DNA from 2 places in the Bacteroides luhongzhouii genome. Region 2 is predicted to be linked to the other one. Evidence: riboswitches for the same ligand, from Rfam matches in the RefSeq annotation. Region 2 holds a riboswitch; the other holds the start of a gene.
The links. A riboswitch is a leader RNA that binds a small molecule or an ion and turns the genes downstream of it on or off. The one in region 2 is predicted to bind cobalamin.
Positions count from the first base shown of each region.

Region 1 (4,579 bases), 210 kb from region 2:
AATCGGTTCTAATGTTATTAATGTCTGGTCGCCGGTTATGTTATCACCTTCCTGAACCAGAATTTCTTTAATGCGGCAGTCTGAAGTCACTTTGTAGTTGCTTTGCATCTTCATGGCTTCGATAACGATAGCGGTATCTCCAGCTTTCATTTCCTGACCGGTTACCACAGGTATTTTCACTACTTTGCCCGGCATCGGAGAAATGATACAGTCATTCTGTTCTTCTTCCCCTTTCTTGCGCATACGCAGATATTTCGCTTGGCTGTCCACTATTTCTACATTGAAACTGCTATAATGCGTATTCACTTTATAACTTTTTCCGTTATCACGGCGAATCAGCTGTGCGTTCGAACTGCGTCCATCCATCAAGATGTTGCAAGTGCCGTTTTCTGCCATCACTACGTCTGCTTCAAACGTTTTTCCATCAATGGTGAGCACTACCTTATTATCTTCCTTGTTGACCAGTTCTATTTCGGCCACACGGTTTCCTATATGAATTTCCATAATTGAATTCTCTTTGTTAAAATTAGATTCTCAACACACCTTTATGCAATCCGAACTCTTTCCACTTGCTGATAGGGCGGTTGTCGGCAGCCATACCGCTGTTGTTCTCTTCGAGATTCATCAGATAGTCTATGTAGGCAGCGATCAGGGCAATATTTTCGGAGTGTTCGCTGGTGCGCATAATCCGTTGTTTCAGGTACTCGCCGTTCTTGGCAATGAACCCTGTGTCATAATGACCTTCTACAAAATCAGGTGTATCCATGATGGCACGCAGATAGCTGATGTTGTTTTTCACTCCGGTCAATTTATATTCGTGGAGAACACGGCGCATTCGCTCGATCGCATATTCGCGATTGGTAGCCCACACAATCAGTTTGCCGATCATCGGGTCATAGTAGATCGGGATTTCATATCCTTCGTATACATAGCTGTCAATACGCACACCGATACTGTTTGGCTCTGTAATCTGTTTGATGATACCCGGACTCGGCATGAAATTCATTTCAGTGTCTTCGGCACAGATACGACATTCGATAGCGTGTCCACGTTGTTGGATATTCTCTTGTTTCAGTTGAAGCACTTGTCCGTCGGCAACTTTAATTTGCTCTTTTACCAAATCTACTCCAATCACTTCTTCTGTAATCGGATGTTCCACCTGCAAGCGGGTGTTCATTTCAAGGAAATAATAGTTGCGGTGTTTATCAACAAGGAATTCGATAGTACCCGCACCGATGTAGTTCACAGCTTTAGCCGCCGCTACCGCTTTTTCACCCATGTCTTTTCGCAGTTCGGGAGTGACGAAAACCGAAGGAGTCTCTTCCACGATTTTCTGGTTACGGCGTTGCACGGAACATTCGCGTTCGCACAGATGAATGACGTTTCCATGCTTGTCACCAAGAATCTGGAACTCGATGTGATGAGGCTCTTCAACGAACTTCTCCAGGTAAACCGTGTCGTCACCAAAGGAAGACAATGATTCGCTCTTGGCAGTGGTATATGCTTCTTCCACTTCTTCGGCACTGTGGATGAGGCGCATTCCTTTTCCACCACCACCCATAGAAGCCTTCAGCATCACCGGATAACCGATTTTATTGCAAAGCTCTATTGCTTCTTCCACGCTTTTCAGGTTGTCTTGTGTGCCGGGAACTACGGGTACTCCCGCCTCAATCATTTTGATACGGGCAGCAATTTTATCTCCCATAGCTTCCATTGTTTCCGGATTGGGTCCGATAAAGATGATTCCTTCTTCCTGACATCGACGGGCGAAGGTGGCATTCTCGGACAAGAAGCCGTAACCCGGATGGATGGCGTCTGCATGAGCTGCTTTTGCCACTTCGATGATTTTTTCTATATTCAGATAACTCTCTTTGGATGCTGCCGGCCCTACGCAATAAGCTTCGTCTGCATAAAGCACGTGCTTCGCGGTCCGGTCTGCTTCGGAGAAGATAGCGATACTCGTTATCTCCATTTCCCGGCAGGAACGCATTACCCTTACGGCAATTTCACCGCGATTGGCTACTAAGATTTTTTTTATCATACTTTTTTCAATTAAGTACATACTTATTAATGTCTTCCCGTCTAATGGACATACTCCACCCGACGAAAAACAGTATTTTTTTGATTTGGGGCTTAACAAGTGATACTCTTTCTCCTAACCCACGAGGAGAGGGGCGTCTTACACAAAATGGCAGGTCTTCTGACTGACTCTTGTCTTATTTGCCTTCCCGAATAACATCAGTGGCGTTAAATTAGTTCAATTATAAGACATTGAACAGAGTTTCACAGCAGCGGGACTGTCCGGGATTTGCACCCGATTCCCTATTAATCATCGTCCGTTGGATACGGATTCTGAACCATTTCGGGGGGCAAAGATAAATAAATATTGAATAAGATGTTTCTTTTTTGCACGAAAGTTTCGATTTTGTGCAATGCTTGTCCTTAGTCCGGAAGATAAAGTGATAGGAACGAAGTATGATGCAGAGAAGTCTTTTCACCGTACAGAGAATATTCGCTTGGATATTGATAGTTGGTCGGGTAAATGCAAACGGGTTTGATTCTTTAATTAGTGTGTAACCTTGCTTCTTTTCTAAACCATCTTTCTCCTGATATTGTTAGGTTGATAATTATTAATTAAAAGGAGATTTCATTATGAAAGAAAAGAAAATAGCTCGTGAAGAAAGAAATCAGGAGAAGCTGGCTAACGGTGATTGGGTAATGGCAGAGTTTTACGCAACGTGGTGTCCTCACTGCCAACGCATGAAACCGGTTGTTGAAGAATTCAAGAAACTGATGGAAGGAACATTGGAAGTAGTGGAAGTGGACATCGACCAGGAACCTGCCCTTACTGATTTTTATACGGTGGAGTCAACCCCTACTTTTATTCTTTTTAGAAAAGGGGAACAGCTTTGGCGGCAATCCGGTGAATTACCTTTGGAAAGATTGGAAAGAGCAGTGAAAGGGTTCAAATCCTGAAAAATATTGTATCGCTTATTACAATGATATAAATAGCTGGTTTTATGCAGGTGCATTTCAGTATGGCATATATGAAGGAAAAGCAGAAAGTATTTTCTATCGAGGTACTTCTGTTTTTCTTTTTATAGCCTTTCCGTCGTCTTGATTATTGGTTTCTGTTTAACCTCAACTCGTACAGGCAAGCCTGTACTTCTTCAAGACTTCCGGTATGTTTTCCTTCATCATCAGACAGTTTGATGCATTCCCTCCATTCCTGATTGACATTCATCTTGCATTGCGTCAGTTTCATCACAATGTTCGAAGGTTCGAACCCGGTATCGTTGGTAAGGTTCGTGCCTATTCCGAAAGAGCAGCGGATTTTGTTTTTGCAGTATTCTTGAATATCCAATGCTTTTGTAAAGTCGAGCGCATTGCTGAATACGATGGTTTTGGTTGTCGCGTCAATTCCCAACTCTTTGTAACGGGCAACCAGCTTGTCGATAAACTCAAATTCATTACCGGAATCACAGCGCACACCGTCGAAAAGTTTTGCTTGTTTACGGCTAAGGTTACTAAGGAAGATGCCGGAAGTATAGGTGTCGGAAAGTGCGATACCCAAATCACCGTCATAAACATTCACCCAGTTTTCGAGTGCCATATAGTTGGCATGTTTATATCCGAACTGTGCTCCATGAAACATAAACCATTCATGAGGGTGAGTCCCCATCATTTTCATTCCATATTTCATTGCAAAGTTGCAGTTGGAAGTTCCGGTGCAATATTGTGCTGTCTCGTTCAGTTTTTTGATAACCGTTTCCTGCACATCAATAGAGAATCTTCTCCGTGTGCCGAACTCTGAAAAGCGGAGCTGGTGTTGGTTCGATAACTCTATTTTCTCCGACAGTTTGCAAAGAATCCCGTTCATGTCGGCTATATGACCGAAGAACCGGTTTTTGATTTCGGAGACAATGGCGAGCAAAGGTACTTCATATAAAGTCACTTTATAAAGCAAGTCAGTTACTTCGATGTGGAGGTGACAGGTTTCATCCAGATGAATATCAATCTTATTCGGGTCGAAACGAAAAGAAGACAACCATTCCCAGTAGATTCTCGGAAGGAATCTGCAATTTTTCGTCATGTATTCCAACTCCTCTTCCGTGAATCTCAGCTGACTAAGATTCTTGATCTCTGTCTTGAGTGTTTCCAGAAAAGCTTCGGTATATTTTGTCTCATTCCGGTCATTGAAACTAAAAGTACCCATTGCATAAGGAAACAGTTTGATATAAGCGTACGAGGTGGTAAACTTATAGAGGTCTGTATCTAGTAGTGTTTTAACAATCATGACGTTCGTTCTTTTCTATTAATAACGTTGTAAAGTTAGTATTTGTTGAACGAAATAATAGTCTCCCGACTGATAATTATTCCATTTTTTGGATCGATTTATGCCTGACTCTCTGATATTATCATTAAATTCGCCGTAATTATGTATTAAATAAAAGATGTTTGGTGTGAAAAAAGCTTTGGTATATAGCTGCGTATTACTGTTGTTATCATGTGGTGGAAAAAACGGAGGAACTTCGCAGTCTTCTTCCACAAATCAGGAAACACAGGAAAACGCTTTAGG
Region 1 is NZ_CP059973.1:5,445,025-5,449,603, reverse strand. It holds gene GD631_RS20855 (acyl-CoA carboxylase biotin carboxyl carrier protein subunit) at 1-504, opposite strand, end outside; gene accC (acetyl-CoA carboxylase biotin carboxylase subunit) at 527-2,041, opposite strand; cobalamin riboswitch at 2,174-2,377, opposite strand; gene GD631_RS20845 (thioredoxin family protein) at 2,653-2,976, shown strand; gene pncB (nicotinate phosphoribosyltransferase) at 3,122-4,297, opposite strand; gene GD631_RS22250 (hypothetical protein) at 4,464-4,579, shown strand, end outside.
Region 1: linked by a shared signal. The riboswitch ahead of accC (acetyl-CoA carboxylase biotin carboxylase subunit) and the one ahead of GD631_RS21640 (TonB-dependent receptor) in region 2 are both predicted to bind cobalamin.

Region 2 (4,579 bases):
TTGTATACCAAGGAAGACGATAATTATCCGGAGTATTAGCCGAAACATCATAACGCTCACCTGTATATATAAAACTATAGTTCAGTTCCCATGATTTGTATTCAGCATTTAGTATAGCCGAGCCACTATGCCAAGGTATATACGATATTTGTCCTCCATATGTATCCTCATCCAACTTATCAGTAAAATCCTGTGCTTTCTGATAAGTATATGATAAGCGGCTGTCAAAGGTCCAATTATCACCTAATTTCCAGGCTCCTTGTAAAACAACATCCACTCCTTTAATTTCAACAAGCCCCAAATTAATCATTGTCCAACGAAAGAAATTATTGGTAGGAGTAGCTATTATTTTATTTTCCACTTCATTATAATATGCATCCAACTGAACATTCAAGGCTTGCAACCATGTTTCAGTAAATAACTTCTGATAAGTGAATCCAATATTATACTGATTTGTATATTCTGGTTTTAATTTTATATTTCCTATGAATGTATAATACAAATCATTTAAAGTCGGCATACGAAATATCCGCTTATAAAAGGTACGCAAATTAAAATCAATATTCTTGAAAGGTTTATAGGAAGCGATGGCGGTAGGAGTAAATTCCATTTTATTCCCAGCTGAAGTAGTATCCGAAGCAACGTTCTCATGCACGAAAGTTCCCAAGACACTGGCCTGAAACTTAAAACGATCAAAATGTAAAGAGGTAGCCGCCGCCACCAACGTCGTATTTCGCCGTGGATAAGGGAAATCAGTCAGATTGGCATTCAACTTATTCCACTGGTAGTCCACTGAAAGATTTATATCCCAAAAAGGAAGAATAGTGACTCTATTAGCCATTGACAAGTAAACCTCCTGTTGACGATATGTATTATTTACATACATAGTAGCCTCCTCTTTTCTGGGATCTGCCAAATAGTGTAAATAATCATATGCATATTTGGTATTCAACAACAGACTATATGCTTCACCAAAATCTTTCTTGAAAGAAGACTGAAGAAAGAAATTGGTATCCCATTGGCGATCTTCATGTGAAAAACGATTCCGCACAACAGCACCAGGATACCCACGTTCTGAATTATAAAAATAAGCTTTTGTGCGCCAGTAACCGCCTTTTATTTTACCATATAAACCACCTTCCGTGCGTAAAGCATTCACATCGCCATTACGGCGGACTGCCGTAGTATCGTACCCCCCAGCTACCGCATAAGTAAATTTATACTTTCCGGTGGTATACATATATTCAGTACTAAGTGACGCACTTACATTCTCACTTAGTTTCTGTTCCCAAAGTAGAGATGGATTGACAACGCCAAAGGAGCCTGTTTTAAAAGCAGCTTTTACATGATAAGCCTTATTCGCCTGAAAAACAGGCGTTCTCGACTGAAGATAAATAGAACCGGCAGAACCGAAATCTTTCGCTGGCTGGAAAATAGCACTTTTCTGCCCATTATATAAAGTAACGGCCTCCATATTATCCAAAGAAAAGCGTCCCAAATCAATCACTCCATTCTGTGCATTCCCCAATTCAATGCCATCATAGAACACTCCGACATGATTCGTCCCCATACTTCGGATATTTACGGTCTTCAATCCTCCTATTCCACCGTAATCTTTTACTTGTACTCCCGAAAAATAGCGTATGGCATCTGCAACCGAATGTACGGCTAATTTTTCTAACTTATCACCAGATAAAGACTGCACCGGAATCACTTCCTTATTAATTTTAGCAGTAATTACTACTTCATGAAGATGGTGTAAGCTATCCAGTTTACTTTGTGCTGATAGTAATAAAAACATGCTCAAAAAGCATCCTATCCAAAATACTCTAAAATGAATCTGCCTGAACATAATCCTCCTGTTTATTAATTTAAATAATAAACTTTCATAGAGTTACAGCAAGGATGCAATTTTCTACATACTCAAACCAATATACGTACTTCTCCCCCGTATAATGGAACATTCAAAAAGGCATATTTCTCCTTTCTGAAACTTCACATCAGCAATTAAAGATGTATTTTGAATTAAAAACTGCACTCTTCAAACTCTAATCCCAGAAAGCTTCAAGAATTCAACTTTGGCAGGTCTTCTGACTTACTCCATTTTCCTAACGCCCTTCCCATCTCTCCAAAGTGAGACAGTGGATTTGAGTATTGTAGGAAAACTTTTGGCGGAGCTTACAGCAGCGGGTCTGTTCAGGATTTACACCTGATTCCCTTTTCACCATTCTTCCGTAGCATCGGACGAATGACACCAAAATTTCTGCGGCAAAGATACATCAAATAGAAACAAATCAGAAGAAAATTCTAATGAAAATAAAAACAAACTAATAATTAGTCCTATCTTTGCCACTCGAAAGCATCCACTAATCTTTTTTCTAATTAAAATCTGTATAAAAGTGAAATCTCCAATCTCAACTATCGCTTTACTATGCCTCTTCTTTTTGGCAAGCTGTATATCCCGTAATAAAACATCTCTGGAAGCATTCAGCCAGGATATATATACTCCCGAATATGCTTCCGGATTTAAAATACTGGGGGCAGATAATGCAGCCAGTACACTGATTCAAGTCTCCAATCCGTGGCAAGGAGCACAAGACGTGAAAATGTCCTATTTCATTTCGCGCAATGGAGAGCAAGCACCTGCAGGCTTTAATGGTCCCGTCATTCCTGCCGGAGCCAGAAATATCGTATGTATGTCTTCTTCCTATATCGCCATGCTTGATGCACTGGGAGAACTCAAACGTATTGTCGGAGTATCCGGCATCAATTACGTGTCTAATCCCTGCATTCTCGCCCACAAAGATTCAATCAAAGATATGGGAGCGGAAATGAATTACGAGTTGTTGCTGGGATTAAAACCGGACGTCGTACTATTATATGGTATTGGTGATGCTCAAACAGCTGTTACAGATAAACTGAAAGAATTAGCCATACCTTATATATATATGGGAGAATATCTGGAAGAATCTCCACTAGGAAAAGCCGAGTGGATGGTTGTTCTTTCCGAATTGATTGACAACCGGAAGAAAGGGATTGAAGTGTTCCGGGAAATTCCGAAACGCTACCATGCTTTAAAAGCTCTTACCGACTCCATCAGCCAACACCCTACCGTCATGTTCAACACTCCGTGGAACGACAGTTGGGTAATGCCTTCCACCCAAAGCTACATGGCACAGTTGGTTGCAGACGCTGGTGCAGATTATATCTATAAGGAAAATAATTCCAACAGTTCAACTCCTATCGGCTTGGAAACAGCCTACGGACTGATACAAAAGGCAGATTATTGGATCAATGTAGGTTCGGTCACCACATTAGACGAATTAAAAGCTGTGAATCCTAAATTTGCAGATGCTAAAGCCGTCCGGGAAAAGACAGTCTACAACAATAACTTGCGACTGACATCAACAGGAGGCAATGACTATTGGGAATCGGCAGTTGTTCGTCCTGATGTGGTGTTACGTGATCTGATTCATATTTTCCATCCGGAACTCGTTTACGATTCACCTTATTATTACAGACACCTGAAATGAAACCATTCTGCAGACGTACCGCTCTATTATTCACCGCATTAGGAATAGTTGCCATCCTGTTACTATTAATAGATATAGCAACAGGAGATACTTTCATCCCTATATCAAAGATAGGAGCCGTACTCACCGGCGGCGAATGTGATGAAACCACCCGCAATATCGTTCTCTCCATCCGCTTTATCCGCGTCATAGTAGCGGCATTAATAGGTATAGCTCTTTCGGTAAGCGGTCTGCAAATGCAGACGGTCTTCCAGAATCCTTTGGCAGATCCTTACTTGTTGGGAGTGAGTTCCGGGGCGGGTCTTGGAGTGGCATTGTTTATACTAGGCGCCCCGCTTCTCGGTTGGACAGATTTTCCCTTTCTGCAATCAGTCGGTATTGTAGGTTCGGGGTGGATAGGGACTTCCGTCATCCTGTTGGGAGTAGCCATCATCAGTCGAAAAGTAAAGAATATATTAGGTGTACTGATTATGGGAGTCATGATAGGTTACGTAGCGGGAGCTATCATCCAGATATTACAATACCTAAGTTCTGCAGAACAACTGAAAATGTTCACACTCTGGTCTTTGGGGTCACTTAGTCACATCACGACAGGGCAATTAACGATTATAACACCAGTAATATGCATAGGATTGCTGCTATCCATCGCCTGTATCAAATCACTGAATCTGTTGTTGCTTGGTGAAAATTATGCACGCACCATGGGAATGAATGTCAAGCGTTCAAGAACGCTTATTTTTATATCTACAGCGTTACTGACAGGAACGGTCACAGCCTTTTGCGGTCCGGTAGGATTCATCGGGCTGGCTATCCCACATATCACACGGATCCTGTTTGACAACGCCGATCACCGGATATTGATGCCGGGTACGATGCTGACAGGGTTGATCGGGATGCTGATTTGTGACATCATAGCCAAGAAATTTCTGTTGCCGGTGAATTGTATCACTGCGCTATTGGGTGTCCCGGTTATTTTATGGGTAATAGGTAAAAACTTGCGTATATTCAAATGATTCAACTAAAAGATCTGACATTAGGATACGAAC
Region 2 is NZ_CP059973.1:5,656,635-5,661,213, forward strand. It holds gene GD631_RS21640 (TonB-dependent receptor) at 1-1,852, opposite strand, end outside; cobalamin riboswitch at 2,064-2,274, opposite strand; gene GD631_RS21645 (ABC transporter substrate-binding protein) at 2,400-3,533, shown strand; gene GD631_RS21650 (FecCD family ABC transporter permease) at 3,530-4,546, shown strand; gene GD631_RS21655 (ABC transporter ATP-binding protein) at 4,543-4,579, shown strand, end outside.